DNA from 4 places in the Paenibacillus sp. FSL H7-0716 genome. Region 3 is predicted to be linked to each of the others. Evidence: riboswitches for the same ligand, from Rfam matches in the RefSeq annotation. Region 3 holds a riboswitch; each other region holds the start of a gene.
The links. Region 3 has a riboswitch for cyclic di-AMP ahead of MHH60_RS28360 (hypothetical protein). Riboswitches for the same ligand answer to the same signal wherever they lie in the genome.
Positions count from the first base shown of each region.

Region 1 (7,781 bases), on a different contig from region 3:
TGACTCCGCCCTTCGACTGTACCCATTTCTTCACGGAATCGACTGCCCCTTTACGAACAGATCGTCCATCACGTAGATCTATGCCACTCATACGGGTCTCAGCCTTAAACTCTACGAACTCTCCGCCTTCAGCAAGTTTGCTGTCATAGCTGCGTTCCAGCTTCTTAGCCAGCTCAATAACAGAACGTCCCTCCGGAGTCTCATCCTTTAGCGAACTAATAGCTGCCCAAGCCGTAAGCTCAGCTTCCGTTTCATCTCCAACAGGCACAAAATCACTCGCCATCCGGTTTCCGAAAGTAATCGTACCGGTCTTATCTAGAATCATTGTATTAATGTCGCCGGCAGCTTCAACAGCCTTCCCTGACATAGCAAGGACATTAAACTGTGTGACGCGGTCCATCCCTGCTATCCCGATAGCGGAGAGCAGTCCCCCGATTGTGGTCGGGATCAGACAGACCAGCAGAGCGATCATAACAGGAATATCTAGATCAACGCCCAGATAAGTCGCAATAGGCCGCAAGGTCACTACTACAATCAGGAAAATCAACGTCAGACTGATCAAGAGTGTATTTAATGCAATTTCATTGGGTGTCTTTTGACGTTTCGCCCCTTCAACGAGGGAGATCATCCGATCCAGGAATGACTCACCGGGATCACTGGTAATTTTGACTTTAATCTCATCACTGACTACCCGGGTGCCGCCTGTGACTGAGCCAAAATCTCCGCCAGCTTCCTTAATAACAGGTGCAGATTCACCTGTAATTGCCGATTCATCTACGGAGGCCAGCCCTTCAATTACTTCACCATCGCCAGGGATAAGTTCTCCCTGACTAACGATGACGATATCTCCTTTACGAAGCTCGGAAGAAGAAACGGTCTTCACAGACCCTCCAACGAGTTTGTTAGCTGTGATATCCTGTTTCGTTTTCTTGAGTGAATCCGCCTGGGCTTTCCCGCGGCCTTCAGCCAGCGCTTCAGCAAAGTTGGCAAACAACACTGTGAATAGCAAAATGAACAACACTGTGATATTGAAGCCTACCGATTTCTCTGCATTAAAATATCCGGGGGCCAGTACCATAAGCAATACAATAATCGTACCGATTTCGACTACAAACATGACCGGATTTTTGATTAACGTCACCGGGTTAAGCTTAATAAAGCTATCCTTTACAGCGCTTAGGAGTATGGGTCCCGTCAGCAGCTTTTTTCTTTTTACAGTACTCATCTTGTTCTCCCTCTTCCTACCGTAAGGTCAAATATTCTGCAATCGGGCCGAGCACAATGACCGGCAGAAACGTCAGCGCACCGATAATTACTACGGTACCAATCAGAATTCCGGTAAACAGACCATTGTCTGTGCGGAATGTGCCAATCGTCTCAGGAACTGGCTTCTTCTGGATCAGTGAACCTGCAACTGCCAGCATCGCGATTATAGAGACATAACGGCCAAGCAGCATTACGATCCCAGTTGTAACATTCCAAAAGGTGGTGTTGTCCGCAAGCCCTTCAAATCCTGAACCATTGTTCGCGGCAGAAGAGACATATTCATATAACACTTGGCTAAGTCCATGGAATCCGGGATTCGTAATGGAGCTGTTGCCCAAGTCCGTTAAGAACGCACCTGCTGTTGGTACAAGGATAATGAACGGATGCACAAGGATGGCAATCGCAATCAGCTTCATCTCCTTGGCTTCTATCTTTCGCCCGAGAAACTCTGGTGTTCTGCCGACCATTAATCCACATAAGAAGACGCCCATGATGGCATACATCAGCATATTGATTAATCCGACACCTTTTCCCCCGAAGACGTTATTGAGCATCATTAGGGCCAGAGGGGTAATGCCACCCAGCGGTGTCAGCGTATCATGCATATTGTTAACACTACCTGTCGTAGCTGCCGTTGTTACCGAAGTGAACAGCGAAGATTGCGGGATCCCAAAACGCACCTCTTTACCTTCCATGCTGCCTTGCGAAGACTCGATCCCCAGCGCATTAATAGCGGGATTGCCTTTAGTTTCCGCATAATAATTCAATCCCAGCAGCAGAACGAACAAGGTCATCATTGCTGTGAAAATCACCCAGCCCTGACGTTTGTTCTTAGCAAACAATCCGTACATATATGGCAAAGAGGCTGGCAGCATCCACATAGAGAGAATCTCCAGAACGTTCGTAAGTGGATTAGGGTTCTCAAAAGGATGCGCTGAATTGGCTCCGAAGAAGCCGCCACCATTCGTACCTAAGTGTTTAATTGATTCCAAAGAAGCGACTGGACCGATAGCGATTTGTTGCGTCTGCCCTTCGAGTGTAGTGACCTCAAGCGATGGCTTGAGCGTTTGTGGCACATGCAATCCTACCAGCACCAATGAAACTAGCAGAGCTAATGGAATGAATACACGAATATGTGCTTTTACAAAGTCCTCGAAAAAGTTCCCGACTGATTTCTGTCCTGTAATCCCTCTGACAAAAGCAACCGCAACAGAAAATCCGCTCGCTGCAGACGTGAACATCATCATCGTGATGACTGCCATTTGTGAAAAATACGATAGCCCCGTCTCCCCGCTATAATGCTGCAGGTTCGTATTGGTCATAAAGCTGATCACCGTATTGAATGAAAGCGTCTGTTCCATATCGGCAATTCCATTCGGGTTCAGCGGCAATCCCCGCTGTAATCTTAGGAAAATATAACTGAAAGCAACCAGTACGATATTAGTTAAAACAAAGCTGAGTGCATACTTCTTCCAGGACATTCCGTCCCGTTTTTTCAGGCCGATCAGCTTATAAATACCTTTCTCTGTGCCTGCAAACCAGCGATCCGTACGATTCGGTTCGTTAGAAAATACATGATATAAATACGTCCCCATCGGCTTGACCAGCAAGATGAGAATTACAATTACGACGACTATTTGCAAAATGCCCATGAATGCCCCTCCTTAAAATTTCTCAGGATGAATCAACGCGTAAACCAGATATATAAACAACAGTAGGGTAACAGCGATTACTAGAATCACAGCTTATCCCTCCCCGTATCCTCAACTACACCTGCGCACCAGCGCATAAAGCCATAAAACAACCCGTAAATTACAGCTAACGAAGCCACCATATACAGATCCATCATATCTTCCGCACTCCTTCCATTATCCTTGATGAGGTGATCTATCGATTAGAAAATCAGCATCACCACTATGGGAATAGATTACATAGCTCGCACCAAGTCTTTTATAGACCAATCTAGGATTTATTGAACTTGTAATCACAAAAATTGGCTGTGTCGTCCAGGTACGGCACATCTGGATATAGCGGCAGCAAAGCGGAAAGCTGCTCTCAAACAGATATACCCTGCCTACCGGGAACGACGGGCGAAACCAAGTGCTTTGATGGCGAGTATCCACTAGAATAACCTGCTCAATCCCGAGCTCCTCAAGTAAAGCTTTCTCAGCCACATTGTTGGTTAATCCCGCCATCTTAATACCCCTGAACTTCAGAAGTTTAATGAAATGTTCTCCCGCCTTTGTAGGCGCACATACAAGCACATATTCATTCTGATCCGTCATCTTTTTTTCTCCTCCTGCTCATTTACAACAAGGAGGCAACGAAAATCTCCGAAAGGATGTTGACCTATCGTCATTTTCGGGCACAACCTAAAGCTCGGTTGTGTCACGTCATTAGACGCTGCCTAACAAATACCGCTAATGATGAATTTAGCGACCTCTTAGGGGAGGCCTCCATAAATGCTTTGCTTCTAAGAGCACAGCAAAAAGCCACAAAGGATCTCCTCTGTGGCTCGCTAGCGGTCACATTGCACTCATCCTCTCTCCATACGCTTACGAGGTTAGCTGTCGGATTCGGGCGGTGAGAGTCGCCCTACCTGTATAGATGCGAGCTCACTCGCACCCTCTACAGGATTCACCCCATAATCGGCTTCCGACTCTCACATCGGCTGCCGATTGTTGGTTCCCCCGCTTTCCTTATCGGAAATTAAGCGGATCAAATATTCGATTGTCGTTGAAACAGGAGTAATCATACTCTTATGCACGAAGACTTGTAAAACCTGAATGATGCCAAAATAATGCAAATTAAAAACTATTTTCCCATTAGATAGCGCTTACTTGATATCTAATCTCTCTATATCTCTTGTTTACTCGAGTTTCGGGCGTTTAATCGCTATCTATAACTCATGTGATTTTATTCACCTTTTTAGAGCAAAAAAACTGTAAATTCCCTTTATAGGTAGAAACGCAAGAAGCTGAGGTTGAGCGAGAAAGAGGCGCGATAACACGCCATAAATACCTATTTACCTCGTTTTTCAGTCGTAGTCGGCAGGATATGGTTAAAATTGCTCTAAAAGAACATTTTCCGTTTTTTACAGAAAATCTTGAAAAGAGTATGATTCGGGTTGAATCTAATTCATGAAAAACAATCAACGCTGAGTTCCTGCATTTGCAGGGAACGGGGGAACCATCAGGCCGTCTGGCCTACTTGGGGTGAATCCAAAGGAGACTGCGTAAGTCTCAATAGGTAGGGCGACTCTCACCGTCCGAATCCGACAGCTAACCTCGTAAGCGTAAAGAGAGAGACCCTTGATCCGCCACGCTTTGGCCCAGGTATATCTGCCTGTAATCCAAAACCGCAGCAGAGGTCCTCCTCTTGCTGCGGTTTTTGCGTTACCTGAGCCTATTAGGTGATAGCACGCTGGATGGGGTGAATGTTTTGAAGCACTATTATTTAGGGATACATCAAGGGCTGCTTGAGCCGATAAGTCTAAATTACGTTTGTTTCGGGGCCTTGTGGTTCGAAGAAAATAATCACAGGTACATTGTAGGCTATGCATTTGGCCAGAACCAGATTCAAGCCCTTCGCCAGTTCAGCACACCTTCTTCTTGTAAAGACTGTTTAGACTCTAAGATTGTATATGAAATATATAAAAAAATTCGAGAACAACAGCAGCAGCAGGATTGGTCATCGCACCAAAAACTCCCGTGGTTTACAGCCTTCAAGGAGCCTTGGAAAGATGTAAGCGCCGGTTGGTATGTCTTGAGATCCCGCAGCACCTTTCCCTTACATCTATCTGTTATACGGAAAGAGAAGTTCCGACTATGGTTAGAGCATACCGCAGTCTGTGAGAATAAAATGGAAATGCTCGCTTGTGTAGAAAAGGCTAGTGTCACTCATCATGTTGACTTAATGCTTTTGGAAATCTAAGGAGGAACCCTACTATGGACCAGCGCAGACTATCCCGCATTGAAGTATTTGTATTGGATGAACCCGAGCCTATCCACTATGGAATGGAAGGGGCTGAAGGCTGCCGTTATGGTATTCTGAAGCTCACTTGTAAGGGAGGATGCAGTTGGGGGGCTTGTCTGATCTCTGCCAACACCAAAAATTTTGATCTCATTAAATGGAGCTCTTTTTTACGGGCTATCTGTCATTGCCGTCTTGAGGAAGCGCTGGATAAGGTCCGCCGCGAAGGTTCAGATTGGGAGCAGGTTAAGCTTGAGCTAGTTCAGGGTGCTTTGCAGGATTTAAAGGCCAAGCTCCAGGGCAAATCCTTGGCAGGGCATATTCAGCAGGGGCGTCTGTACAGTGTTGCAGCTGGGGGGAGCAATTCCAGAAGTGAACGGCTCTACTACAAACCTTCCAAAGCTTTATCCACTGCCTCCCAGCAGAAACACAGTTGCCCGGAACCAGACACCGCCGATCTTATCAATAAATCCATCTCTTATTTTTCTATATTATAGATTCAAGCAAATCTCTCATTCTGAAAGGATCGTGTTCACCATGCCTGACCCCTTACCTTCCGTGTACACCTACAGTACTAAATTTGCAGAGTGTGTTAAAAAGTATACTAATGAAGTCTACGTACTTAGTTCCATGTTGTTAGAACAATCTAATGAGGCAGACAAGATTACTATCTGTACCTTCACAGAGCTTCATAAAATATATCGTCAGGATGACTTCGACCCTCAGTTATTCTCTATCCACGCTTACCGCACTTGTATTCGCCAGTGTGCTGATTCTTTTGCCCGGCGCTCGCTTCTATCGGCTAAGGCATTACCTTGGGAGGAACAGCTTGTGAAGGTATTGTGGTACGGCTTAAAGCTGCCTCTTTCTCAAATAAGCATTATTCTGCAAAAAAGTGTTCCCGCACTGAAAGCACAGCTTAGAGCTGTACGGGAGCAGATGACCGCCCAAGCGGATATACTAACGAGCGCAAATCTTTCTATAATTTAGTCTCTGACTAGAATTCAAACGATCTTTGAGCGCATGAAGCGACTAATGGACTCAGGAGCCTTTAATTGAAGCTTTTCCTCAAATATAGCCGGTGTCCGGACTCCAGTAGAAATCCCGAGCGATGAGCGTCTCGGATCGTCTTAAAGCAAGCCCTAATCATCTTCCACCAAGGCAAGGCTTACGGACCCAGATGACGTTACTTGCACGTTTATTGCCTTTTGAGCATAGTATCGGACTCCAGTGCAACAATTTGGTTAAAAGAGCTACTAATTCACCCTTTTTCATGCCAATAGCGACTATAGTGTCCGATATCTTGCTAAATCTCGATGATTGTTGCATTTAAGTACTGCTGGGTCCGTTAGCTAGATCAGCTCGTATACAAAGAGTTTGCCAACTCAAAAACGGGGATATCCCAGCAACCATAAATGGCTGTTAGGATACCCCCGAAAATTCAGTGCCTACTATTATTACACTTTACTCTTACGCGCCTTACCGTACATCCACAATCCTGCCAACATCCCCACTATAGCAACACCGGTCAATACGCCTTGAACGAAATCCATAAAAGTGGAGCCATCCGGAAGCATTCTACTAACCGTAGCCAGCGATACCGAACTCATTAAAAGCATAATGGTATATTGTTCGCTTGTAGACATCATTAGCACTCCTTAAAAGTTATTATGAGGTCATCTTAGATCTTGTAAGCTTTCATTGCTTTTCTGATTTCTTTAATACTTGGGCGTTTGCCGTACATCAGTACGCCGGTACGATAGATCTTGGCCGCCAGCCATCCGAAGATGAAGGTAGTCACAAGCAGGATCAGCAGCGATACAATGACTTGCCAGATCGCCACCTCGCCGACACCAATTCGGAGCAGCATCGTCAATGGTGAGGTGAAAGGCACATAACTCGCTATCTTAACCACTAGAGTATCTGCATTGGAGATACTGAACAGTGGAACATAGAACGCTACGAAGCCTAACATCATGATTGGCATTACCGCCTGACCGAGATCCTCCGTACGGCTGACAATCGAACCTACAGCCGCATACATCAAGGCATAGAGGAAGTAACCTAATACGTACAAGACAAATCCATATAGCAGCAAGTTAATATTGAGCTGACCTAAATCGAGATCAAAATCAGCCAATACAGTCGCATTATGCGGGAGCGTCAAATTGACGACGATCGCTGCGACAAAGATCCCAATTTGTAGTATTCCTACTAGGAAAACACCGATAACTTTACCGAACATTTGCGCTAAAGGTGAGGCACTTGTAATCAGAATCTCCATAATCCGCGAGCTCTTCTCAGAGGTTATCTCAGCGGCAATCATGTTGCCTGTCATCATAATGGACATAAAGAACAACATAAGCATGGCATATACGATAATGTAGTTAATGGCCGGAGTGTCCTCCTGAGAGTTTTCACTGCCACCGCCTGCGTTAAGCTGTTGTGTAGTAATCTGCACTGGTGTTGACATTGCAGCAATCTGTTCAGAGGTCAGCTTGTCACCAACGATATATTGTGTGTTTGCTTGCTGAAGTGCATTT
Region 1 covers NZ_JBBODA010000024.1:73,497-81,277, forward strand. Annotated here, with positions in the region: gene kdpB (potassium-transporting ATPase subunit KdpB) at 1-1,225, opposite strand, end outside; gene kdpA (potassium-transporting ATPase subunit KdpA) at 1,242-2,918, opposite strand; gene kdpF (K(+)-transporting ATPase subunit F) at 2,931-3,008, opposite strand; gene MHH60_RS24480 (hypothetical protein) at 3,135-3,551, opposite strand; cyclic di-AMP (ydaO/yuaA leader) riboswitch at 3,803-3,992, opposite strand; cyclic di-AMP (ydaO/yuaA leader) riboswitch at 4,412-4,576, shown strand; gene MHH60_RS24485 (hypothetical protein) at 4,657-5,199, shown strand; gene MHH60_RS24490 (hypothetical protein) at 5,214-5,735, shown strand; gene MHH60_RS24495 (hypothetical protein) at 5,869-6,228, shown strand; gene MHH60_RS24500 (hypothetical protein) at 6,696-6,884, opposite strand; gene MHH60_RS24505 (ABC transporter permease) at 6,920-7,781, opposite strand, start outside.
Region 1: another riboswitch for cyclic di-AMP. It lies ahead of MHH60_RS24485 (hypothetical protein); the one in region 3 lies ahead of MHH60_RS28360 (hypothetical protein).

Region 2 (7,781 bases), on a different contig from region 3:
TTAGATGATAATTACACAGCTTTATAGGCAGCAAGCTCGTAAGGAAGACACAGTGGCACACCCGTACGTGGATCCGGAACGATATCCGCTTCAATTCCAAACACTTCCCGCAATACATCTGGTGTCATAACCTCAGTAGGTGAGCCTTCGCTAACCACAGTACCGGACTTAATCGCTACCATATGCTGCGCATAACGAGTAGCATGATTCAAATCATGCACGACCATGATGATGGTACGGCCCTCTTCCTCATTCAGCTTTTGCAAAAGTTGAAGAACTTCGAGTTGATGCGCCATATCTAGGAACGTTGTAGGCTCGTCAAGGAATAAAATATCTGTTTCTTGTGCTAACGCCATAGCGATCCAAGCGCGTTGACGTTGTCCACCTGAGAGACGGTCAATAGGGCGATCATGAAAAGATTCCATTCCCGTAACAGAGATGGCGTTGGAGATGATGTTACGATCCTCAGCGGTCATCGTGCCAAATCCCTTTTGATGAGGGAAACGACCGTAGCTGACCAGCTCAGACACCGTCAAACCGTCAGGAGCCGTTGGGTTCTGCGGTAGAATCGCTAGCTGACGAGCAACCTCTTTAGTTGAAAAGTTATGAATTGATTTGCCGTCCAGCATTACGGTGCCACTCTTCGGCTTCATAATCCGGGCCATCGTTTTGAGGATTGTAGATTTACCGGAGCCGTTAGCGCCCACCAGTGCGGTGATTTTTCCCGTAGGGATAGACAAGTTCAATCCTTTAACTATAGTAGCCTCTGCATACCCAATACTTAATTCTTCTGTATTCAAACGTTCTGACATGATCTACAACTCCCTTAAAAGATTTATGGAGCTATGCTCCTAAGTATGAACGAATTTACGCTTTAGACTTGGCGAGTAAATATAAAAAGTAAGGTGCGCCAATAATCGCAACCACAATGCCAGTAGGAACTTCCGCAGGTTGCAGCACCCATCTGCCGATGGTATCGGCGGTAATCATAAGAAGCGAGCCTGTCAAAGCACTAGCAGGTAGTAACACCTGATGACGGGGTCCCACGAGCCTGCGAGCCAGGTGTGGTGCTATCAGGCCGACGAAGCCAATACCTCCGCTTACTGCGACGCAGGCGCCGGCAAGCGCTACGGCTGTTACCAGAAGGAGAATACGTTCCTTCTCCACACGCATTCCTAGACCTAATGAAGTATGATCTCCTAGATTCAATACATTTAGAACCCGGGCTTTATAGAAAGCGAACGGTAACAGAATCGCGATCCAAGGCAGCAAAGCAAGGACGAATCTCCAATCCCCACCCCATATTTTCCCGGCGATCCAAGTAGCTACAAATTGATAATTATTAGGATCAAGCCTAAGTGCCAATACAAGCTGGCAAGCATTGATTCCTGCAGCGACCGCAATCCCGATAAGGATCAGCCTTGTAGGAGACAGACCATCTGCCTTCCGGTAGGCAAGAATATAGATTAAAGCTGCGGTCAGGCCAGCCCCACCAAGCGCTAGGAGAGGCAAGACAAATATCGGCGCTGCTGTTGTAGCCGGAAAAAACGAGATGAAAATGATTACCGCAAAACCTGCACCAGCACTTATTCCCAGCGTAGCCGGTTCAGCGAGTGCATTACGTGCAAGACTTTGTAGAATACAGCCCGATACTGCAAAGCCCGCTCCAACTAACAATGAAATTACGATGCGGGGTAATCTGAAATCAAATAAAATAAGCTTTTGCTGATGTGTTCCATCACCCAGCAGTGTATGTAATACCTCCAGTGGGGATAGACGCATAAACCCTGTATTCATACTGACTATAAACACAACGACGATCAGTATAGCAAGGAGTGATAACACCGTTAGGGCGCGTGTACGGCGTTCTTTTTCATCTGGAGTAAGGGTTAATTTGGGCATTACAGCTCCCCCTTCCGCTTACTCGCTAAATAAATAAAGAACGGTACGCCGATGATGGCAATTAAAGCTCCTAGCGGTGTCTCATAAGGTGCATTTATCATTCTTGCGGCAATATCTGCAAAGATAATCAATAAGCTCCCTAGAACTGCCGAGCAAGGGATAATCCAGCGGTAGTCCACTCCAACGAAATAACGTGTAACATGCGGAATAATTAGTCCTATAAAAGCAATCGGGCCAACCGTTGAAACCGCACTTCCAGCTAAGATAACCACAACAATCATACATGCCAATTGAACTAACCTTGTCCGCTGCCCCAGACCAACCGCAACTTCTCTTCCTAGGCTGAGCAATGTGACGGATCGTGATAACATCATCGCTGCAATTAAGGCTACGGCCACCCAAGGGAATATAATCTTGATCTGAGTCCAGCTAGCTCCACCCATCCCACCAGCTAACCAGAAGGCTATGTCCTGAGATAAGTTGAAAAGAATAGCTACTCCCTGACTAATAGCAACCAATAAAGCACTAACTGCCGAACCTGCTAATGTCAATCGCAAGGGGGTCAGGCCATTAAAAGAAAGCGAACCGATTCCGAATACGATAAAAGAGGCCACAGCGGCACCGATAAAGCAATACAACATTAGTGAAGTGAATGAGAGTGAGGGTGCAAAAGCAAATACTATTGCCAGCGCTACCCCTGCTCCTGCATTCAAGCCTAACAGCCCTGAATCCGCAAGCGGGTTTCTTGTCATCCCCTGCATGATAGCCCCTGCTACTGCGAAGCAAGCACCGACTAAGGCGCCAGCAATAGCACGTGGAAATCGCAGTTCTCTAATCACCTGATGTTTTTGTAAATCTGGATTGAAATGAAATATAGCTTCCCATACCGTAGCTAACTTGATATCTGCCGCACCCACTGAGACCGAAAGTGCCAATCCGAAGGCAATGGCAGCAAGTCCAAAAATAAGAATACCAATGGCAGCTGCCGGTCGGGTATGTAGAGCTTTTTTAGGTTCATTGTTAATACGATTTGCGAAATCTGAGGGTGAAACCATGAGTCGTCTCCTTATTCAATAGTTACAATGGTTTATATGATAACAACAATCATTCTCATTATCGCAAAAATATTTATGTTGTACAATTGCAGGAACGATTTTTCCGTACTATGGGATTGGTTTATAAAAAAATGGTGCAGATCTTTGTATCCCGAGATACTTGATCTGCACGCCCTTCCCCACCGAAATGATCAGTCTCATTCATGGTGAATTACGACTTTTATTTCACAAGACTTTTTAGCACATCGTCAATGATTTTGCTGCCAGCGTTCGCACCACTGTAAAGCCAGCTGCTCGTTGAACTCATTTCATGCACATTTCCAGCTTTTACAGCTGGGATGCCCTTCCAGATTGCACTATCTAGGATCTCCGAACCCTCAGTCTTATCACTATTTACAAGGAAAATATGATCTGCGGTCAGCTCAGAAAGCTTCTCTAGCGAGATCGGATTCCAAGTTGCTCTTGTTCCTACTGGGATCTCTGTTACTAAGTTAGGCAACGTTACGCCAAGGTCTGTATATAATACAGCTCCACTGCTGCGGGTTTCGTCTACAATATAGAAGTTTTTTTGCACCAACCATAGAATCGCCGCGGACTCTTGTCCAATAGCTCCTGCAAGCTGTTCTTTCGCAGCCGCTGCTTTAACATCATAATCTTTAATGGCTTTTTCTGCTTCAGGGGTTTTGTTCAAAATCTCACCCATCTTGAGCAACGATTTGCGCCAATCTTGATTTAGTTCATCCCCAATTACATAAGTGGGTGCAATCTTATTCAACTGATCGTAAATCCCGTTCTGAACAGAAGACTCCGATGGGATGATAATAAGATCCGGAGCAAAGCTGGTTACAGCCTCTAACGGAAGATCGTAACTAATTGTAGGAACATCCTTCAATTCAGTGGCCAGATAATCCTGAACGCCATTTGTAACTGACCATTGAGCTACTGGAGTTACACCCAGAGTTACCAAAGAGTCCTCCAAATATGAACCCAGCACGCGCTGTGGATTAGCTGGAATCGATACTTCATGACCCATTGCATCAGTTAACGTCTTAGGTGCAGCAGGTGCCTCTGTAGATTCTGCTGTAGGAGCTGTTGTAGGCGCTGCTCCTGCATTTGATGAACTTTCAGCATTATTATTACCACAAGCGGAAAGTAAAAGCGTCATCACTATTAATCCGCTCATCGTTACTTTCATGCTTCCTGATCTTTTTCTGTTAAGCCAAAACATTAAAAACCCTCCTATATGTAACTGCTTTGATATTCAAAGGTGATCATTACCTCTGCTTCACTTTTAAATGATATTGATTCTCATTCTCTATGTCAACATATAAATTTCAAATTCTGTGGATTTGCAACAATTTCCTTCATATAAAATACAAAAGAGGTTATATTCCGAACGTTCCGGATATAACCTCTTTTTTTATCTTCTGCTTATTTATTTAAATGATAAGGGACAGTCGCTACTACAACGTCCTTTTGATTCATTAGATACGAGCGGATTAAAAAGCTGGTCTGATTATGAAGCACGGCTTGCCACCAATGTTTGGTAATAAACTGTGGAATCAGAATTGTGATGTGATCCGTCGCAGCTGTCTTCCACTCTACCGTATCGATAAACTTCACTAACGGACGAATGATACTACGATATCTGGAACGAAGTACAATCAGGCGTACACCTGGATTCCATTCCTCCCACCGTTGCTCCATCTTATGAATGTCTTCTTCATCAAAGCCTACATACACAGCAACAACATTATCTGTTAGAGACTTCGCATAGCTGATGGAATGTAATACAGCACGTGTAACCCCTGCAACAGGAACAACTACAGTACTTCCTTTAATTACAGGTTTATCAGTAGCAGGACATATACGCAGTTGATCCGCAGTGTTCAAATAGTGCTTATGAATACGGTGGAACACGAACATTACAGCAGGTAAGAAAATGAATGCCATCCATACGCTTGAGAATTTAGTAATGATAAAAATAAGTGTAATCGTCAATGTAGTCAGCATACCGATGGTATTTACTACAAATCTTTTCACCCATCCAGCGGGTCTGGTTTTGATCCAATGCACCATCATCCCCAGTTGGGATAAGGTAAAAGGAATGAACACGCCTACCGCATATAGTGGAATCAACCCTTCCGTATTCCCATGGAATGCAGTCACAAGTATGATAGACATAACTCCTAGAAAAATAATGCCATTTGAGAAGCCCAGGCGGTCACCACGGACCATAAATGCATGTGGCAGATATTTATCTTTTGCAAACATAAAGGCGAGCAGCGGAAACGCTGAATATGCTGTATTAGCTGCCAAGAACAAAATCACTGCAGTAATCCCTTGAATGAAAAAGTACAATCCGCCACGGCCAAAGGTCGATTCAGCGATCTGAGAGACAACCGTAGCCTTTTCATCTGGCACAATACCATACCAATACGCCAGCACAGTGATTCCGGTAAACATAAAGCCAAGGATAAGTCCCATGATCATTAGCGTCTTGGCTGCATTTTTCTCAGCCGGTGCTTTAAAGTTTGGGATCGCATTAGATACGGCCTCAACTCCCGTTAGGGCTGAACAACCAGAGCTAAACGCTTTTAATAGTAGAAACAAACTTACATTAGATACGGCGCTTCCTATTTCAGGAACATTCGCATGCGCGCCACCCATTGCATATTTAACGATACCGGAGATAATCAGAACAACAATCGAAACCACAAACAAATACACGGGAATTGCGATAAATGAAGCCGATTCAGTCACTCCGCGAAGATTAATGATTGTTAATAGAACGATAACAGATACAGCGATGAGAACAGTATGATTATGAAGACTTGGAAAAGCCGATGTGATCGCATCCGTCCCTGCCGAGGCACTAACCGCTACGGTAAGAATGTAATCCACCAATAATGAACCCCCAGCGAGCAGCCCTGTCGGAATACCAAGATTACTCTTGGCTACGATATAAGCTCCGCCTCCTTGCGGATAAGCAAAAATCGTCTGCCGGTAGGATAAAATCAGGATGGCCAGCAGGCCCAATACGGCTAATGCAATTGGCAGGGAATACCAGATGGCAGTAAACCCGGCAGCCACCAGTACAATCAGAATTTGTTCTGTTCCGTAGGCTACAGACGAGAGCGCATCAGAAGACAGGACAGCCAGTGCTTTAACCTTGGATAACTTTTCATGATCGAGTTCATTCGACTTCATCGGACGTCCGATCAATAGTCGTTTTACCTTGCTTACCATGGTGGATACAGTTCCTTTCTTTGGGAGCTGAAACGGAATTTCCGTGCGCTGTTTTCATCGGTGGATTTCATAAATGCAGACACAAAAATAAGCATACGGAAATGATCCGCATGCTTATGCATGGTCATTTTCCCACCTTGCTTACGAGGTTAGCTGGCGGATTCGGGCTGTGGTTATAGCCCTACGGTAGAGATCTGTTCGACCCGGTTCCGATTCACCCCATTGGCATGAATGCCAAGTTTGGTTCCCCCGTTTTTCCTAAGAAAATTCAGCGCATATTCAACTTCTCACAAGGTCTAATATTAGTCTACAAAGTGCCTACAGTAAAGCGTTGAAAAAAATGAAAAAAGAATGAAAAAACATCCAATAAGCTCAAATATAGCGTCTTATTGGATGCTCTCTTTCATTATCTTCAATTATCCCTCTAGCCCGTGATTTTAATACCTTTTCAGCGTTTTTGTACCTTCCAAAGTAAAAACTAAAATCCTAAGCTCTCCTCTGCATCTACTTCAATCACTTCTTCTTCCTTACGTCCATACCAAAGAAGGAGACTAATTAAAGCAAACGCAATTAAAGCTAACAAAGGAATCGTTATAAATCCGAAGTAGTTCAAGTAATCTTTATTACAAGGAACACCAATTGTACAAGGTAGAACTTTACTTAACGCTGGAATCTTCTGTTCCGCATAATGATAGATTGAGATACTGCCACCAATCAAACTTAATGGAAGCACATAAGGAATGATGCGCTTATCTCCGCGGAAAGTGGCAATTCCCAATAAAAATAACTGTGGATACATAAAAATCCGCTGAAACCAGCAAAGCTTACAAGGTTCATAATTCAAGACTTCACTTAAATACAAGCTACCAGCTACAGCTACCAAAGAGACGAACCAGGCCAGATAGAGGCAGTTACGCTTGCAAAAAGATAGGAATTTTGTCACTTTGCCTCCACTGCTTTTGCGGCGGCGTTAATTTCAGATGTAATCGCTTCAATATCGAAAGGTTCAGCCGTTTTCACTCCATTAATGTAGAGCGAAGGCGTATTTGTCACGCCTGCGTCAGTTGCCAACTGAATATCTTTCTTCAGCTCATCTGCATAAGTTTTCTCTTGGATGTCTTTACGCAACAGATCGTAATCGATCGCTAATTTCTCTTTTTCAGCAAGGCTTACCAAGAAATCCTCAGTGGCCCATTCCTCGCTCTCATCCCCTTGCTGCGCATACACAGCATCATAGAACTTCCAGAATTCATCCTTATTCTGATGGTATACAGACAATGCAGCTAATGAAGCTGTTTCAGAGTCAGGACCAACGAAAGCCATATTTACAAAGTAAAGAGCTGCTTTTCCCTCGTTGACAAAATCTTGAACAATTTTCGGTTTCATGGAGCCAGCAAATTGGGAACAAGCTGGACATTTGAAATCGCCAAATTCAACAAGCTTAACAGGTGCATCCTCATTACCAATCCTAGGTAGCTCACTGTAATTGAATTCTACCGGTTCTCCTGTAGAGACATTCTTTGCTGCATCTTTCGAAGCTAACATAAACAATCCAACAAAAATGATAACTACTAC
Region 2 covers NZ_JBBODA010000001.1:624,104-631,884, forward strand. Annotated here, with positions in the region: gene MHH60_RS02780 (ABC transporter ATP-binding protein) at 12-812, opposite strand; gene MHH60_RS02785 (FecCD family ABC transporter permease) at 868-1,902, opposite strand; gene MHH60_RS02790 (FecCD family ABC transporter permease) at 1,902-2,957, opposite strand; gene MHH60_RS02795 (iron-hydroxamate ABC transporter substrate-binding protein) at 3,178-4,185, opposite strand; gene MHH60_RS02800 (APC family permease) at 4,389-6,206, opposite strand; cyclic di-AMP (ydaO/yuaA leader) riboswitch at 6,331-6,490, opposite strand; gene MHH60_RS02805 (disulfide oxidoreductase) at 6,685-7,149, opposite strand; gene MHH60_RS02810 (DsbA family protein) at 7,146-7,781, opposite strand, start outside.
Region 2: another riboswitch for cyclic di-AMP. It lies ahead of MHH60_RS02800 (APC family permease); the one in region 3 lies ahead of MHH60_RS28360 (hypothetical protein).

Region 3 (7,781 bases):
TGCTTAAGGTGTTGACCTTCCCGAAGCATATGATAGGTTTTACCAGAGCCACTGACTGCACCAATGTAGATCTTTAAATGTCCACGATGAAGCTTGGAAATGGAATACAAGATTTCTTCAGCTGTTTTTCTTCTAAAACTCTCCATACTTTTCTCCCTTCGCGTCCCTCACAGTAAAACGCGATAACCCCGCCTATTTGGGATAGGCAGGGCATGCATAACCTTACTTTTTGATGAGTTCGCTCAGTGCGATATTCAATTTCAGCACATTGACTCTGGGTTCCCCGAAAATCCCCAAATCGCGGCTTTCCGTATGCTCGTTCACCAAATTTTCCAACTCATTCGTGGATAGGCCTGTCAATTTGCTGATGCGTGGCACTTGTACCTTGGCCGATTCCGGCGTAATATGAGGATCCAATCCTGAACCGGAGTTTGTGATCAGCGCAATAGGCAATCGGCTGACCGGTACATCCGGGTTGTTTTTTTTCCATTCTTCAATAGACTCTTGCGTCCGTTTTACCAGATCCGGGTTGGAAGGTCCATAATTATTGGAACCGGAAGCTTCCGCTTTGTATTCGATGCTCGAAACCCGGCCTTGAAAATATTTCGGATCGGTAAATTGTTGCCCGATCAGTTCGGATCCGACAATTTCTCCACTGCTGTTTTTAATCAAGCTGCCATTGGCATTGCCCGGCATCAACACTTGAGCGATTCCTGTGCATGCTAACGGATAGATAATACCGCATAGCACAACAAACAAAATACTGATCCGCACGATCGAAAACAGATACGATCCGCCCGATTGTCCAGGAAAATGGTCCGTTTTATTCATCCTTTTTCATTCCTCTCTGGTTCTCTTCATCCTATCTTCACGTTCGTCGATTATCTACACCCACAAGTGGACAACCAAGTCAATCAATTTGATTCCGATAAACGGTGCGATCACACCGCCTAAACCGTAAACGAAAAGATTTCGGCTGAGCAACTGCGCGGAGCCCATCGGTTTGTACGCAACCCCCTTCATCGCTAGCGGAATCAACAGCGGAATGATAATCGCGTTAAAAATGAGCGCGGACAATATAGCGGACATCGGTGTGCCCAGTCCCATAATATTCAACACGTTCATTTCCGGAATTGCCAGCATGAACATCGCCGGGATGATCGCAAAATATTTGGCGATATCGTTCGCAATGCTAAATGTGGTTAATGCGCCGCGCGTCATTAATAGTTGCTTGCCAATTGCCACCACTTCGATGATCTTCGAAGGATCGGAGTCGAGATCAACCATATTCGCCGCTTCCTTCGCCGCCGTCGTGCCGCTGTTCATGGCGAGCCCTACATCCGCCTGTGCCAGTGCAGGGGCATCGTTCGTCCCGTCTCCGGTCATGGCCACCAGTTTTCCTTCCGCCTGCTCCCGCTTGATGACGGCAATTTTGTCTTCCGGCTTGCTTTCGGCAATAAAATCATCCACCCCAGCTTCGCGTGCAATCGTCGCAGCCGTCAACGGATTGTCTCCCGTACACATGATCGTTTTGATCCCCATTTTTCGAAGCTGGTCAAAACGCTCCCGCATACCAGGTTTCACCGTATCCTTCAAATAAATCAAACCGAAAATCTGTTTATCAACGGCAACGGCCAGTGGCGTTCCCCCCTCCGAGGCAATCGCGTTTCCCTTCTGATCCAAATCATTAGGAATACTGCCCCCCTGAGCGCTAACCCATTTCTTAATCGCGTCAACCGCACCTTTACGAATTTTGCGCCCGTCTTGTAAATCCATGCCGCTCATGCGGGTTTCTGCTTTAAACTCGATAAATTCAGCTCCGTCCGAAAGCAGCTCGTTAAAGGACAATCCTTCTTTTTTCATCAGTTCTAGCACGGATCTGCCTTCAGGAGTTTCATCTTTCATGGAACCTACTGCCGCCCACTGTGCCACAGTTGAAGTGGACTCATTTCCCACTGCGATAAATTCACTGGCCATCCGATTTCCGAATGTAATCGTACCCGTTTTGTCGAGAATCATCGTATTGATGTCGCCAGCCGCCTCAACCGCTTTCCCTGACATCGCAAGCACATTGAACTGGGTGACCCGGTCCATCCCGGCAATCCCGATGGCAGATAATAAACCGCCTATCGTCGTTGGAATGAGACATACCAATAACGATATCAATACGGGGATCTCCAGTTTAATCTCCAGATAATTGGCCATCGGCGCCAATGTCACCACAACGATCAGAAAGATGAGTGTTAAGCTGATTAATAGCGTGTTCAGTGCAATTTCATTCGGTGTTTTCTGGCGCTTTGCGCCTTCTACCAAAGAGATCATGCGATCGATGAACGATTCGCCAGGGTCACTTGTGATCCGTACGGTAATTCGATCGCTGACCACCCGTGTGCCGCCGGTAACTGAGCTAAAGTCACCACCCGCTTCTTTAATAACGGGGGCCGATTCACCGGTAATGGCAGATTCGTCTACAGAAGCCAGACCTTCGATCACATCACCGTCTCCTGGGATCATTTCCCCTTGTGAGACGACAACCACGTCGCCCTTGCGCAACTCTATAGATGGAACTACTTTTATTCCACTACCGATCACTTTATTGGCTGTCACTTCTTTTTTTGTTTTCTTGAGCGAGTCGGCCTGAGCTTTCCCCCTGCCTTCGGCCAATGCTTCGGCAAAGTTGGCGAATAATACAGTAACGAGGAGGATCAGAAATACAGTTACATTGAACCCTGTACGCCCTTCGATACCGAAATAACCCGGAAACAGCGTCATCAACAAAACGACGAATGTTCCCACTTCTACGACGAACATCACCGGATTTTTCATCATCGCGACCGGATTCAATTTCATGAAGCTATCTACAATTGCTTTTTTAAGCATACCCGCTGATAACAAGCTTTTTCGTTTCGTATTCATTTCCTCACCTCTTCTATTTAAGGAGTGTCAAGTGTTCCGCGATGGGGCCAAGCACAAGGGCTGGTAAAAAGGTCAACGCCCCAATAATCAAAACGGTTCCTACCAGTATCCCAACAAACAGTTTATTGTCCGTACGCAGCGTACCTATTGTTTCCGGCACCCATTGCTTTGCGGCCAAAGAACCGGCAACGCCAAGCAGCGCAACAATGGAAATATACCGTCCGAACAGCATGACCAAACCTGTAGAGACATTCCAGAACGTTGTATTATCAGCCAATCCTTCAAATCCGGAACCATTGTTCGCGGCCGAAGAGGTATATTCGTACAGTACCTGTGAAATCCCGTGGAAGCCCGGATTGCTAATCGCACCTTTGCCCAAATCGGTGAGAAATGCGATGGCTGTTGGAGCAAGAATAATGAGCGGATGGGCTAAAATAGCAATGGCGATAAGCTTCATCTCGCGGGCTTCAATTTTCCGTCCCATGAACTCCGGCGTACGTCCAACCATTAGTCCGCAAAGAAATACCCCCAAAATGGCGTACATCAGCATATTGACCAGCCCGACGCCGTCGCCACCGAACACGCAGTTCAACATCATTTGTGACAGCGGCACCAGACCGCCTAAAGGCGTTAATGTATCGTGCATGTTGTTAACAGTTCCCGTTGTTGCAGCGGTGGTTACCGTTGTGAACAAAGCAGATTGCGCAATTCCGAACCGAACTTCCTTCCCTTCCATACTGCCCTGCGAAGCATCCATCCCCAGCGCATTTAACGCTGGATTTCCTCTCAATTCCGAGGTATAGACAACCGACAGGAAGGCTACGAACAAAATTAGCATAGCGCTAAAAATAACCCAGCCCTGTTTTCTATTTTTGGCGAACCTGCCGAATGTGTAAGTAAGCGCGGCGGGTATGCACCACATGGATAGCATCTCAATCACATTGGTTAACGGATTCGGATTTTCAAACGGGTGTGAGGAGTTTACACCGAAGAATCCTCCCCCGTTCGTTCCCAAATGCTTAATGGATACGAGTGAAGCGACAGGACCAGTCGCGATTTGTTGCGACGCTCCTTCAAGCGTCGTAGCTTGAATGGTTGGATCCAATGTCTGCGGCACTTTCAAACCGACCAACACGAGTGTAACGATAATGGCTAACGGAATAAGCAAGCGGGTGTGCGCCTTGACAAAATCGCTAAAAAAGTTGCCAAGCGTCTTGCCTTTACTCGTTATGCCGCGAATGAATGCGATCGCGACGACGATTCCGGTTGCAGCTGAAGTAAACATCATCATCATAATGACGGCCATTTGCGAGAAATATGACAATCCTGTTTCACCGCTATAATGTTGCAAATTCGTATTCGTCATAAAGCTGATGACGGTATTAAAGGAAAGTGTGGATTCCATCTTGTCGATTCCATTTGGGTTGATCGGCAAGATGTTTTGAATCCGTAAAATGAGATAACTGACAGCCACCAGTACAACGTTGGTCAAAATTAAACTCAGCGTGTACCGTTTCCAGTTCATTTCCGAACGGTTTTTTAGACCGGTCAGCCAATAAATGATCTTCTCCACTGGCCCGAATATATTATCCGTCCGATTGGCCTGATTGGAAAAAATATGAAAGATATAGGTTCCCAAAGGCTTGACGGTCAAAAGCAAAATCAGAATGACCGCCACAAATTGCAAAATGGCCATTGTATTTCCTCCTAAAGGCTTTCCATTGGAAAGCCAGCATCGTAAGCTTCATTTTGTACACTCATGTAACGATTTAGAATTTATCCGTATTCACAAGCGCATAGACTAAATACAGAAAAATGAAAACAGTAAACACGATTACCATGATCATTGGCGTTCTCCCCCTGATTCACCCACAACTCGTCCGCACCAAGCCAGAAAACCGCAAAATAATAAATAGGTCCCTGCCAGCGCCAAAACCATAAACAGATCCATCATTTCCATTCACTCCTCCTCGTAACCTTCTGCCCAAGCTAATCAAGCAAAAATGAAACATCATCACTATTGGAGTGGATCACATAATTGGCCCCTAGCCCTTTATAGATGAGCCTGGAATTACTGCTCTCTGTGATGACGTAAATCGGCTTTCCCGTCCAAGAACGACAGATCTGAATGTATTTGCAACAAAGAGGCAAACTACGCTCGAACAAAAAAACTTTACCGATTGATAGTTCAGGAATGATCCATCTCTCACGCTCTGTAGTATCCACCGTAATGAGATTCTTTACTCCTAAATGTTCCAATCGTGACTTTTCCGTTTCATTATTTGTAATCGCGGCAAAAGGCACTCCTTTAAATTTTAAAGTTTTGATAAATTGCACTCCGGCTTTATTGGGCGCGGATACGACAATAAATTCATTATCATGGGATACCATGACCGATCTCCTCCATCTTTGTTCAGGCAACAAAAAAGAAGCTTTCGGAAGAGGAACTCTTCGTCAGCTTCTTAGGCACAGTAAAGCACCGTGTCTAATTACGACAATTGTTGCCTCTCTTAAGACGCTTGCGAGGTTAGCTGTCGGATTCGGGCGCAAGAGTCGCCCTACACCGGATTTACCAGCGATTCACCCCATGAAGCCGACAAGCCTGGCTTCTACTGGTTCCCCCGCTCCTTCGTCCTGAAACGAAGAATTCAGCGATTTAAACGATGATCATTTTTTTCCGAAATGAGCAAACGAAAACCCACAGAGGCATAAGCCCTGTGGTCGAAACTTACGATCACAAGCTTCATCATCCTCTCTCTCCATAAGCAACACTTTTGACAAAGAGCTGCTTCCACGCTTACGAGGTTAGCTGACGGATTCGGACGGTGAGAGTCGCCCTACCCTCGCTTATGCTCCGCATAAGCAGATGGATTCACCCCATCCGGATTGGCTGCTTGCTCTCACACAAGTTCCGTCCCGTAGTTGGTTCCCCCGTTTGCCTGAATGGCAATTAAGCGAATGCTAATTCTTAATTGAAAAGCGATTCAAATCATGGATCGTATGTTACTCCGAGACCAAAATACTGTAAAGTGCAGCACATTGCATAACTGATTAGATTGTGTCATCTATGCTTGTAATGGCTTCATTTTTGTTCGAGATCTTCATTTTCCTCGAATATGCTCATCTTTTTAAGACTTTTCATATTTTTTTACGGAATTTTTACGCCTAAAGCCGGTTTATTTTACTCCTTTTTTACAGTAACCTAATGGGAGGAACTTCAGAAAAAGCAGGGTGTGATTCGTTATGTCGAAATGGAAAGCAATATGGATTTCGTTGCGAGCGTACCTATTCACAACGGTACTAATCGTTCTCATGACCTTCGTACTAAAACCGTTTGGTCTTGCTTTCGATTTGGTCAATATCGCCATTATTTATTTGCTTCCGGTTCTTTTCAATGCCGTCTACGGGGGTTTGCGCCCTGCTCTCTACTCAGCGATCCTGGGAGTGTTGGCCTTTGACTTTTTCTTCGTGCCTCCCGTTGCAAGTTTTGCCGTGTCAGACTTGCGCTATCTGGTTTCATTTGGCGTTTATTTGGCGGTTGCGACATTAACGGCAAGCTTGGCGGCTAGGCTGAAACGGCAGGTCCATTATTCCAAGCAAAAAGAGGCACATACCGCTGCGCTGTACGCGCTTAGCAAGCAGATGAGCGCGATCGCGGATATCGATTCCATGCTTGACCATTTTTCTCTACAAGTTTCACAAACCCTGGAGACAGAAATCGCGATCTATTTGACCAATAACCGGAACAACCTGGTTCTTGCCCATCGGACCGCCGAGCATCCCGACGATAGCCAAAAGAATGCGGAGCTCTCTGTCGCGCAGCGAATGTTTGAACACGGCGAGACGGCCGACTTGAACGAATCACCGGGTAACTTTATTCCGCTTCGGGCTGAGAAACGCATCTATGGTGTCATGGTATTCTATCCAAAACAAACACTAAATGGGATCTCAACCGAGCAAATGCAGCTCCTCGAAGCGCTCGCAGGCTTGGCGGCGAGCGCAATAGCTCGCGTCAAGCTGGCGGAGGAAGCCAAGATTGCTCATCTTACAGCAGAGTCGGAACGGCTTCGTACCGCGATTCTGAATTCGGTTTCCCATGAGCTGCGCACCCCACTAGCAGCCATCATCGGCTCGGCAACCGGTCTGATCGAGGGCGAGCATCTATTCTCTTCGGAGGATCGCATGGAGCTTCTTTTCACGATCCGGGACGGTGCTCTTCGCATGAATCGACTGGTGATAAATTTGCTCAGCATGGTTCAACTTGAAAGCGGGATGCTGCGCCTTAGGAAAAACTGGTGCGATGTGGAGGACTTAATCGGCGTTACGTTGACTCAAGTCAAGGACTTTCAACAACATCGCAAGCTCCGCGCCGAGCTGCCGGATGACGACCCCATTATAGTGCTGGGCGATGAAGTGTTGCTGGAGCAAATGTTGGTCAATGTGGTCAGCAACGCGATCAAATACAGTCCGGATTACAGTGAAATCGTCCTGTCTGTACAAACCGAGGAAGATGACGTTGTCATCTCAGTCTCCGATAAAGGGATTGGACTGGAAGAGGACGAACATGATCGGATATTCGAAAAGTTTTACCGTTCAGCCGCGGCGAAGCAAATAACCGGTACGGGTTTAGGACTTGCCATATGCAAAGGAATCGTCGAGCTTCATGGGGGAACGATTTCGGCGAAGCCGAACGAGCAGCGAGGGACCATTATAACGATCATGCTTCCCTTTAACAAGCAAGACGACAAGTATGCAACATTTTTAAGAAAGGGGCATCTAGAATCATGACCACTAAAGAAAATGGGGCTCGCATTTTAATCGTCGATGATGAACCCCAAATTCGCAAGCTTCTAAAGGTAACCCTG
Region 3 covers NZ_JBBODA010000037.1:27,043-34,823, forward strand. Annotated here, with positions in the region: gene MHH60_RS28340 (histidine kinase) at 1-146, opposite strand, end outside; gene kdpC (potassium-transporting ATPase subunit KdpC) at 223-831, opposite strand; gene kdpB (potassium-transporting ATPase subunit KdpB) at 886-2,916, opposite strand; gene kdpA (potassium-transporting ATPase subunit KdpA) at 2,930-4,612, opposite strand; gene MHH60_RS28360 (hypothetical protein) at 4,906-5,307, opposite strand; cyclic di-AMP (ydaO/yuaA leader) riboswitch at 5,417-5,580, opposite strand; cyclic di-AMP (ydaO/yuaA leader) riboswitch at 5,696-5,883, opposite strand; gene MHH60_RS28365 (ATP-binding protein) at 6,160-7,704, shown strand; gene MHH60_RS28370 (response regulator) at 7,701-7,781, shown strand, end outside.

Region 4 (7,781 bases), on a different contig from region 3:
ATCTACGAATACGTTCACCTTTATCGGCTTTCTTCCCCGAGAGCGTAAGGACATCCGAGCAGTATTAAGTCCACTTCGTTCGGCTCAAGGCACTTTGTTGTTCTACGAATCTCCCCATCGCGTAGTTAAGACACTTGCTCATCTTCAAGAAGCATTCGGTAATCGCCAGATTGTGTTGGCACGTGAATTAACGAAAAGATATGAGGAGTTTCTACGCGGTTCAATTGAGGAATGTACGCTTTGGCTTGCTGAACATCCTCCGCTAGGCGAATATGTTATTGTCGTAGAAGGGGAGAGCAAGGAAGATGCAGAAATCGCAGAATCGGCGTGGTGGCGTCAGTTAAGCATTGAAGATCATGTAGCTCATTACGAAGCACAGGATGTACCACGGAAAGAGGCTATGAAAAAAGCGGCATCAGACCGGGGTGTAGCCAAACGGGATATTTATAATGCGTTGCTTGATAGAGCAGAAGAGTAAGTGTTATAGACGAATTCCTAGAATAACTAAGGATTCTCAGAGCCGATTCGAGCTTGAGTGATTTATCTGTGGGTTAAATGTACTTTGTACAGTTATTTTTGAATTTTTTTATGTATTTGTTCGTTTAGTTGTACTTCATACAGTTATAAAGGTGGAAAGGATTGATTTCACGGAGATATAGGAAATATAAGTGTACAAAATACAATTAATTCGTTTAATGGTAAAAAGCATTTAAAATAACTGTAAGAAATACAACTAAGTATTACTAGTTCCGTCTTGAAGCACATTGCCCTTAGGGAGTGCAAACCCAGACATAAAAAATACCTCCCGCGGTCACGGGAGGTCAAGGAGATATGAAAAGGTTAGAATTAACAATTTGATTAGTTCTATTATATACTATTTAATTTAGTTTGTCACAGGGGTAGGGATGGAAGATATGCATTCATGACAAACTATTTTTCCTTTAAAGTAAGTTACGTTCTCAGCGTTGCCACAGAAAATGCAGGCAGGCTCATACTTTTTAAGCATAATCCGTTCGCCATCAACGTAAATTTCCAGTGCGTCCTTTTCGCCAATGCCAAGTGTACGGCGTAATTCAATAGGAATAACAACCCGTCCAAGTTCGTCTACTTTTCTTACAATTCCTGTTGATTTCATCATAACAATCGTTACTCCTCTCAATGTTCCAAAAACGTCATTATTCGACATTGTTCACTGTTTTATGATACTTATAATACCAACGATTCCCAAATCAGTCAACCTTTTTTCATAGGCTGAATAAGAAAATTTCCATAAGAACTTTGAATGTCCCTATAAAAATTAAGAATTACCCTGAAAGCATTTTGTCGATTTACCAAGACCAAAAATGATACTTTTCGACAAAGTACGACATAATTACTTATTATATACTGATATTAGTTAAAATCATATTAAATTATTAGAAGGAGTTGATCTCATGAAGCAGCCGCTCACGGAAGAAAAAGTTTTCAAGGATCCCGTTCATAATTATATTCACGTACAGGATACGATTATTTGGCGACTAATTAATACAAAAGAATTTCAGCGTTTACGCCGGATTCGCCAGTTAGGTACCTCATATCTCACTTTTCATGGTGCAGAGCATAGTCGTTTTTCTCATTCTTTAGGAGTATATGAAATTACACGCAGAATCATTTCGCAATTTGAGCGCAGCGGGTATAAGGATTGGATTCCGGAAGAAAGTTTGCTTACTTTGTGTGCGGCTTTGCTGCATGATTTAGGGCATGGCCCATTTTCACATTCTATAGAAGAAGCTTTTGAAATGAACCATGAGGATTGGACCTGCCGGATTATTTTGGAGGACACGGAGATTACCGAAATATTGCGTGATGTGGAGGAAGATTTTCCTCGTAAAGTAGCTTCAGTTATCTCTAAGACTTATGAGCATGAAATTGTTGTCAATTTGGTTTCCAGTCCACTGGATGCTGATCGTATGGATTATTTACTGCGTGATGCGTACTATACAGGTGTAAACTATGGAACCATCGACATTGATCGGATTTTGAGAATGCTTCGTCCTTATAATGGGCGGATTGTAGTAAAAGAATCAGGTATGCATGCCATTGAAGATTATTTAATGTCGCGTTATCAAATGTACTGGCAGGTATATTTTCATCCGGTGACGCGCAGCTCTGAAATTATTTTGCGTCAAATCTTCCGTAGAGCTAAAGAATTGTTCCAAGAGGGGTACAAATTTCGCTTTATGATCGCTCCGCTGGAAGATCTCTTTCGAGGAGAAGTAACAGTGAAGCAATATTTAATGCTTGATGAGGCACTGGTACAGACTGCTTTTATGCAATGGACACTTGAAGAAGATGAGTTATTAAGCGACTTGTGTACCCGTTTTATTCATCGTAAACTGTATAAATATGTAGAGATCGAGAATTTGGATACAGATATGATTGCGGAAATCCGCAGCAGTTTTGCGGGAGCGGGACTTAACCCAGAATATGACTTAGAGATTGATTATCCGACAGATTTGCCTTATGATGTGTTCCGTCCAGGAGCAGCCTTCGACAATAATCAAATTTTACTGCTTGATCGGAATGAGCAATTGCGGGAAATTTCAGAGGTATCGGATATTGTGCGCTCAATAAGCGGAATTCATCGTGGCAGATATCACCTATATTTTCCGCAGGATAAGCTGAAAAAAGCCCTTACACGCTTGCCCTCTTCTGTAGCAGAGATTTTTGCAAAATAATACAAATATTTATGGAACTATTGATAAAAACAACAAGGAGTGAGCTTTAAAATGTATCTGTTCGACACACATACACATCTAGATGCGCCTCAATTCGACGAGGATCGCGAGGAAGTTATAGCTCGTGCAGTAGAGGCCGGAGTCAGCAAGATGATCAATATTGGATTTAACCGGGAAACGATCCCTTCAACGATGAAGCTGGCTGAATCTTATGATTATATTTATGCAGCGGTGGGCTGGCATCCACAGGATGCGATTGATATGAAAGAGGGCGACCTCGATTGGATCGCCTCTCTTTGCAGCCATGAGAAAGTGGTGGCCATCGGAGAGATTGGGTTGGATTATTATTGGGATACCTCTCCCAAGGATGTACAGCAGGAGGTCTTCCGCAAACAAATTGGACTAGCCCGTGAACTAAAAATGCCAATCTGTATACATGACCGTGATGCTCATGAAGATGTCGTACGGATTTTACGGGAGGAAAAAGCAAATGAAATTGGTGGCGTAATGCATTCGTTCTCAGGCAGCTGGGAAACAGCAAAAATGTGCCTAGACCTTGGATTTCATTTGTCATTTGGAGGACCGATCACGTTCAAAAATGCCAGAGTGCCTAAAGAGGTGCTTGCACAGACGCCATTGGACCGATTATTGATCGAAACAGACGCTCCATATTTGACTCCACACCCCTTCCGAGGCAAGCGAAATGAGAGTGCTCATGTGAAGTTAGTAGCAGAGGCTGCGGCTGAAATTAAAGGGTTAACATGGGAAGAATTGGCTAAAATTACGTATGCGAACGCACTGGAACGATTTGGGATTGTCTGAAAACAGGAGTAAAATGGGTGAAAAATAGAGAATAGCCGATATATTAAACTTTTTTAATATAAAAACGGCTGATTATTACAATATTTTAACCATATATTTGCGTAAACGTGGTTGAATCGTCCTTTACAACATGCATCAAAACAGGATATCATCTTTTCAGTGATGTGAGCTGTTGTTATTGTGACAGCCATTGATTCATGGATCGTCTCGCTGAGTCTCCGTATGGAGAACGGGGGAACCAATATTGGACTGCCGCATGCCTGTATCTTGAATACGACTAGGAATTGCCGCAGAACAATATTTGATTTCTTCACGTGGTCTTTGGGGTGAATTTAAGGGCAACCGCCGTGAGCGGGTGACCTGAAATAGGGCGTCTCTCTTTCGTCCGAACCCGACAGCTAACCCCGTAAGCGCAAGTAAGAGAGGCAACCTCGTGCACAAACATTCCCGCGTATTCTGACATCGGAGAAGCCACGAAAGAGTCCTCAAGAGAACTCTTTTTAGGCTTCTTTATTTTTGAATAAACTGAATGTTGCCCGCATACTGTTATATAACAGGTGTGGGAGTAGCTGTGCCGAGCAGGCGATCCATGAGCAGGAGACGCTAAGTTAATACGTGCGTATCCTGTGACAATCTCAAATAGCTTCGTCAAAGAAATTCAGTCCTCATGATATACAAATTGACGACGAGGCTATGTAAGGAGGATGGAGAGAATGGGCTTATTCCAACCAGAGGTATCCCATGATTCGCAGTCATCCAGCAGGTCTTTCGCATTACGGTGGGAGCAAGTAAATACTCGCGTACTTTTACTTGCAGGTGTGATTTCAATCGCAATCGCGCTGTTAATTCTGCTGTACGTACACGGTCAAAGTAACAAACAATTAGTTTTAGTAATAGACGGGCAAACACAGACACTTGAAACGCGAGAAGCACTTCTAGGTGATGTGTTGGAGAAAGAGCAAATTTCGCTGCAGCCGCATGATGAATTATCTTTAGGTCTGAGTGATGAAATAAAAGACGGTGACCGTGTCGTTATCAATCGTGCGCAGAAATTTAGCCTTACTGCGGACGGAGCAACAAAAACGTTATATACGACCGAAGACACTATCGGTCAAGCGATTGACAAACTGGGTATCAACCTAGAAGGCTATGATAAGATTTTTCCTTCGTTAGACACCACCATCTCTGCTGACATGGAGATTAAGATCGTTCGTATCAACAAGCAAACGGTACAGCGAACAACTAACTTACCTTTCCGTGTTATTAAGACAGCAGATCCCTCCCTTACTGTGGGAACAGTTAGAGTGGCACAGGCAGGCAAACCAGGCGTCATGGTTCAGCATATTGAAAAGATCTATCAAGACGGAGAACTGGCCTCTATGCGCATGATCGGCAAGGAAGTACAAACGGTAACAAAAGATAAGATCATTGCCGTTGGTACTAAAGCACTTCCTAAGCCTACTGTAGTTGCTAAAGCTACAACAACTTCCAAATCAAGCACTACCTCCAAAACGACTAAAGTTAGCGCTAAGACTAAGAACGTCACAAGCAAGGCTGGCGTAGATTTTGAGTACAAGAAGATGATTAAGAACGTCTCCATGACAGCTTATTCGTCAGAAGAGCCAGGGATAGGTACTAAAACTGCCTCCGGAACACGCGTAACGGAAGGTCGTACAATTGCAGTAGATCCGAATGTAATTCCTATTGGCTGGTGGGTTTATATCGATGGGCTTGGATTCCGCCGTGCAGAGGATACTGGCGGTGCCATTAAAGGCAATAAAGTGGATGTCTATTATGATTCCCTGAGCCATGCTCGTAATTTCGGCCGTAAATCACGTACCGTTTATGTGATTGGACCTGTGAAACCAGAGCTTAACTAGAACTGAAGCTTTTGCAAAAAATCCTTTGATAAGCTATAGTGATGATAACCGTTAAGGAACGCTGGATGATCATTTCGTTGATCGCAGAGCAACCGCTCATCACTTATACATTCTTTAACCAAAAGAAGAGGAGCGAATCCTCTTCTTTTTGCTTTTTTTGGAAGGAGTCAAGAAATATGATTAAGGAATTAATCGTCGTTGAAGGCAAAAGCGATACCGTAGCCATTAAGCGTGCTGTAGAAGCGGATACCATTGAGACAGGCGGCTCTGCTGTAAACCGGACTGTAATTGCTAAGATCGCGCTTGCTATGGAACGTAGAGGGGTTATTATTCTTACGGACCCGGACCATGCTGGGGAGCGAATTCGTAAAATCGTTTCAGCGAAGGTGCCGGGCTGTAAGCATGCTTTTATTCCAGAGAAGGACGCAACTCGAAAAGGGGATATCGGTGTAGAGAATGCATCGCCAGAGGCGATTCGTCATGCGCTGCGTAATGTACATACCTCTTTTGAAGGAGCACCTGCTTTGATTGGTATTGATGATCTTATGGCCGCTGGAATGCTTGTACACCCTCGGGCTGCTGAAAGACGTATGGCGCTTGGTAATTTGCTTGGAATCGGATATTGTAACGGCAAACAGCTGTACAAGCGGCTGGCGATGTTTGGGATTACGCGGGAGGAATTTGCCGGGGCTCTCGCCCAAATTGATCAGGGAGGCATTACTTCATGAGTGGTAGAGAGGAAATTTCGACTCCAAAACGGACCAAAGAGATTATTCAACGTTATGGATTCAAGTTCAAGAAAAGCCTGGGACAGAATTTTTTGATTGATCAAAATATTTTGGACAAGATTGTAGACGCTGCTGGACTAGATAGCGATTCTGGGGCGCTGGAGATCGGGCCGGGAATTGGAGCGCTGACGGAGCGTCTGGCACTAACAGCGGGTGCTGTAACTGCCGTAGAGATTGACCGTAGACTGATTCCAATATTAAAAGACGTACTTTCCCCCTATCCCCATGTTAAGGTTCGTAACGATGATGTCCTCAATGTGAACTTGCAGGAAATGTTCAAGGAAGATTTCACCACTGTGAACAAGGTCAGTGTGGTTGCTAACCTGCCTTATTATGTGACTACTCCGATTCTGATGAAGCTGCTCGAAGAGAAGCTTCCCCTTGATAACATCGTTGTAATGATTCAGAAGGAGGTTGCGGAGCGTATGGCTGCATCTCCAGGTGGAAAGGAATACGGAAGTCTTAGCATTGCCGTGCAGTACTACAGCGAGCCTGAGCTCGTCTGTATCGTGCCACGTACCGTATTCATCCCTCAACCTAATGTGGAGTCTGCTGTTATCCGTCTGAAGGTTAGAGAGCATCCTCCGGTAAAGGTGGAGAGTGAGAAGCATTTCTTTGAAGTGGTTCACGCTTCTTTCACACAGCGCCGCAAGACGATTGCTAACAATCTGAAGGCTCGTTACTTCCCTGAACAGGGACGTGAGCAGCTGGAGGCTTTACTCGCAGAAGCGGGTATTGAACCGACCCGTCGCGGAGAAACACTCAGTCTTGAAGAATACGCCCGCTTAAGCAGTGTTTTGCTAGCCGCTGGAATTGAATAAGCAATAAGAAACGGTTGTTGTCTTAAAGGACGACAACCGTTTCTCGTAGAAATATAAGGATGTTATTGTGGTGGAGCATTATACATTCTTATATTTTAAAAATATGGCGAGTTATGAACCAACTGAGGCCTTTGCCCATACGATGGGGTAGAGGTGGTGGTTGTAATGAATTTAGGAGACTTGGTCGTTCGCAAATCTTATGGCGGTGATTTAACATTTCGTGTAGATAATATTGTGCAGGATAGAGCCGTCATTAAAGGCACAGATTTCCGCCTGTTGGCGGATTCTCCTCTGGATGACCTGGTTCAAGTGCCTCCTACCCGAATAACGGAACGGGGACAGCAAGCACAGATCAAAGCGAAGGAATCACTGACACAGCTGCGGAAGGATCGTCAGGAGCAAAGTCAGCGGAGCGGGGGAACCCTAACAGAGGGGACATGGGCTCCACCGTCCAAGGAAGCTCCTTATTTTGAAGTGCCGGGTAAAGTACTGCATCTGGATGGCGATCCGGCATATTTGAATAAGAGCCTTAGTTTATACGAGCAGCTGCGGATTCCCGCTGAAGGGCATCATGTTCATGAATCTGCAATGGCTGATACGTTATACCGGCTGTTGCCCCGTGTACGCCCAGACATTGTAGTGATCACTGGTCATGATGGGGTACTGAAGCAACAGCATACTTACGATCTGTATAGTCTGAATAGCTATAAAAATTCGCAAAACTTTATAGCTGCTATTAGGGTAGCTAGGGAG
Region 4 covers NZ_JBBODA010000034.1:45,072-52,852, reverse strand. Annotated here, with positions in the region: gene rsmI (16S rRNA (cytidine(1402)-2'-O)-methyltransferase) at 1-478, shown strand, start outside; gene MHH60_RS27725 (AbrB/MazE/SpoVT family DNA-binding domain-containing protein) at 884-1,138, opposite strand; gene MHH60_RS27720 (HD domain-containing protein) at 1,434-2,717, shown strand; gene MHH60_RS27715 (TatD family hydrolase) at 2,769-3,539, shown strand; cyclic di-AMP (ydaO/yuaA leader) riboswitch at 3,738-3,967, shown strand; gene MHH60_RS27710 (3D domain-containing protein) at 4,253-5,419, shown strand; gene rnmV (ribonuclease M5) at 5,596-6,147, shown strand; gene rsmA (16S rRNA (adenine(1518)-N(6)/adenine(1519)-N(6))-dimethyltransferase RsmA) at 6,144-7,028, shown strand; gene yabG (sporulation peptidase YabG) at 7,194-7,781, shown strand, end outside.
Region 4: another riboswitch for cyclic di-AMP. It lies ahead of MHH60_RS27710 (3D domain-containing protein); the one in region 3 lies ahead of MHH60_RS28360 (hypothetical protein).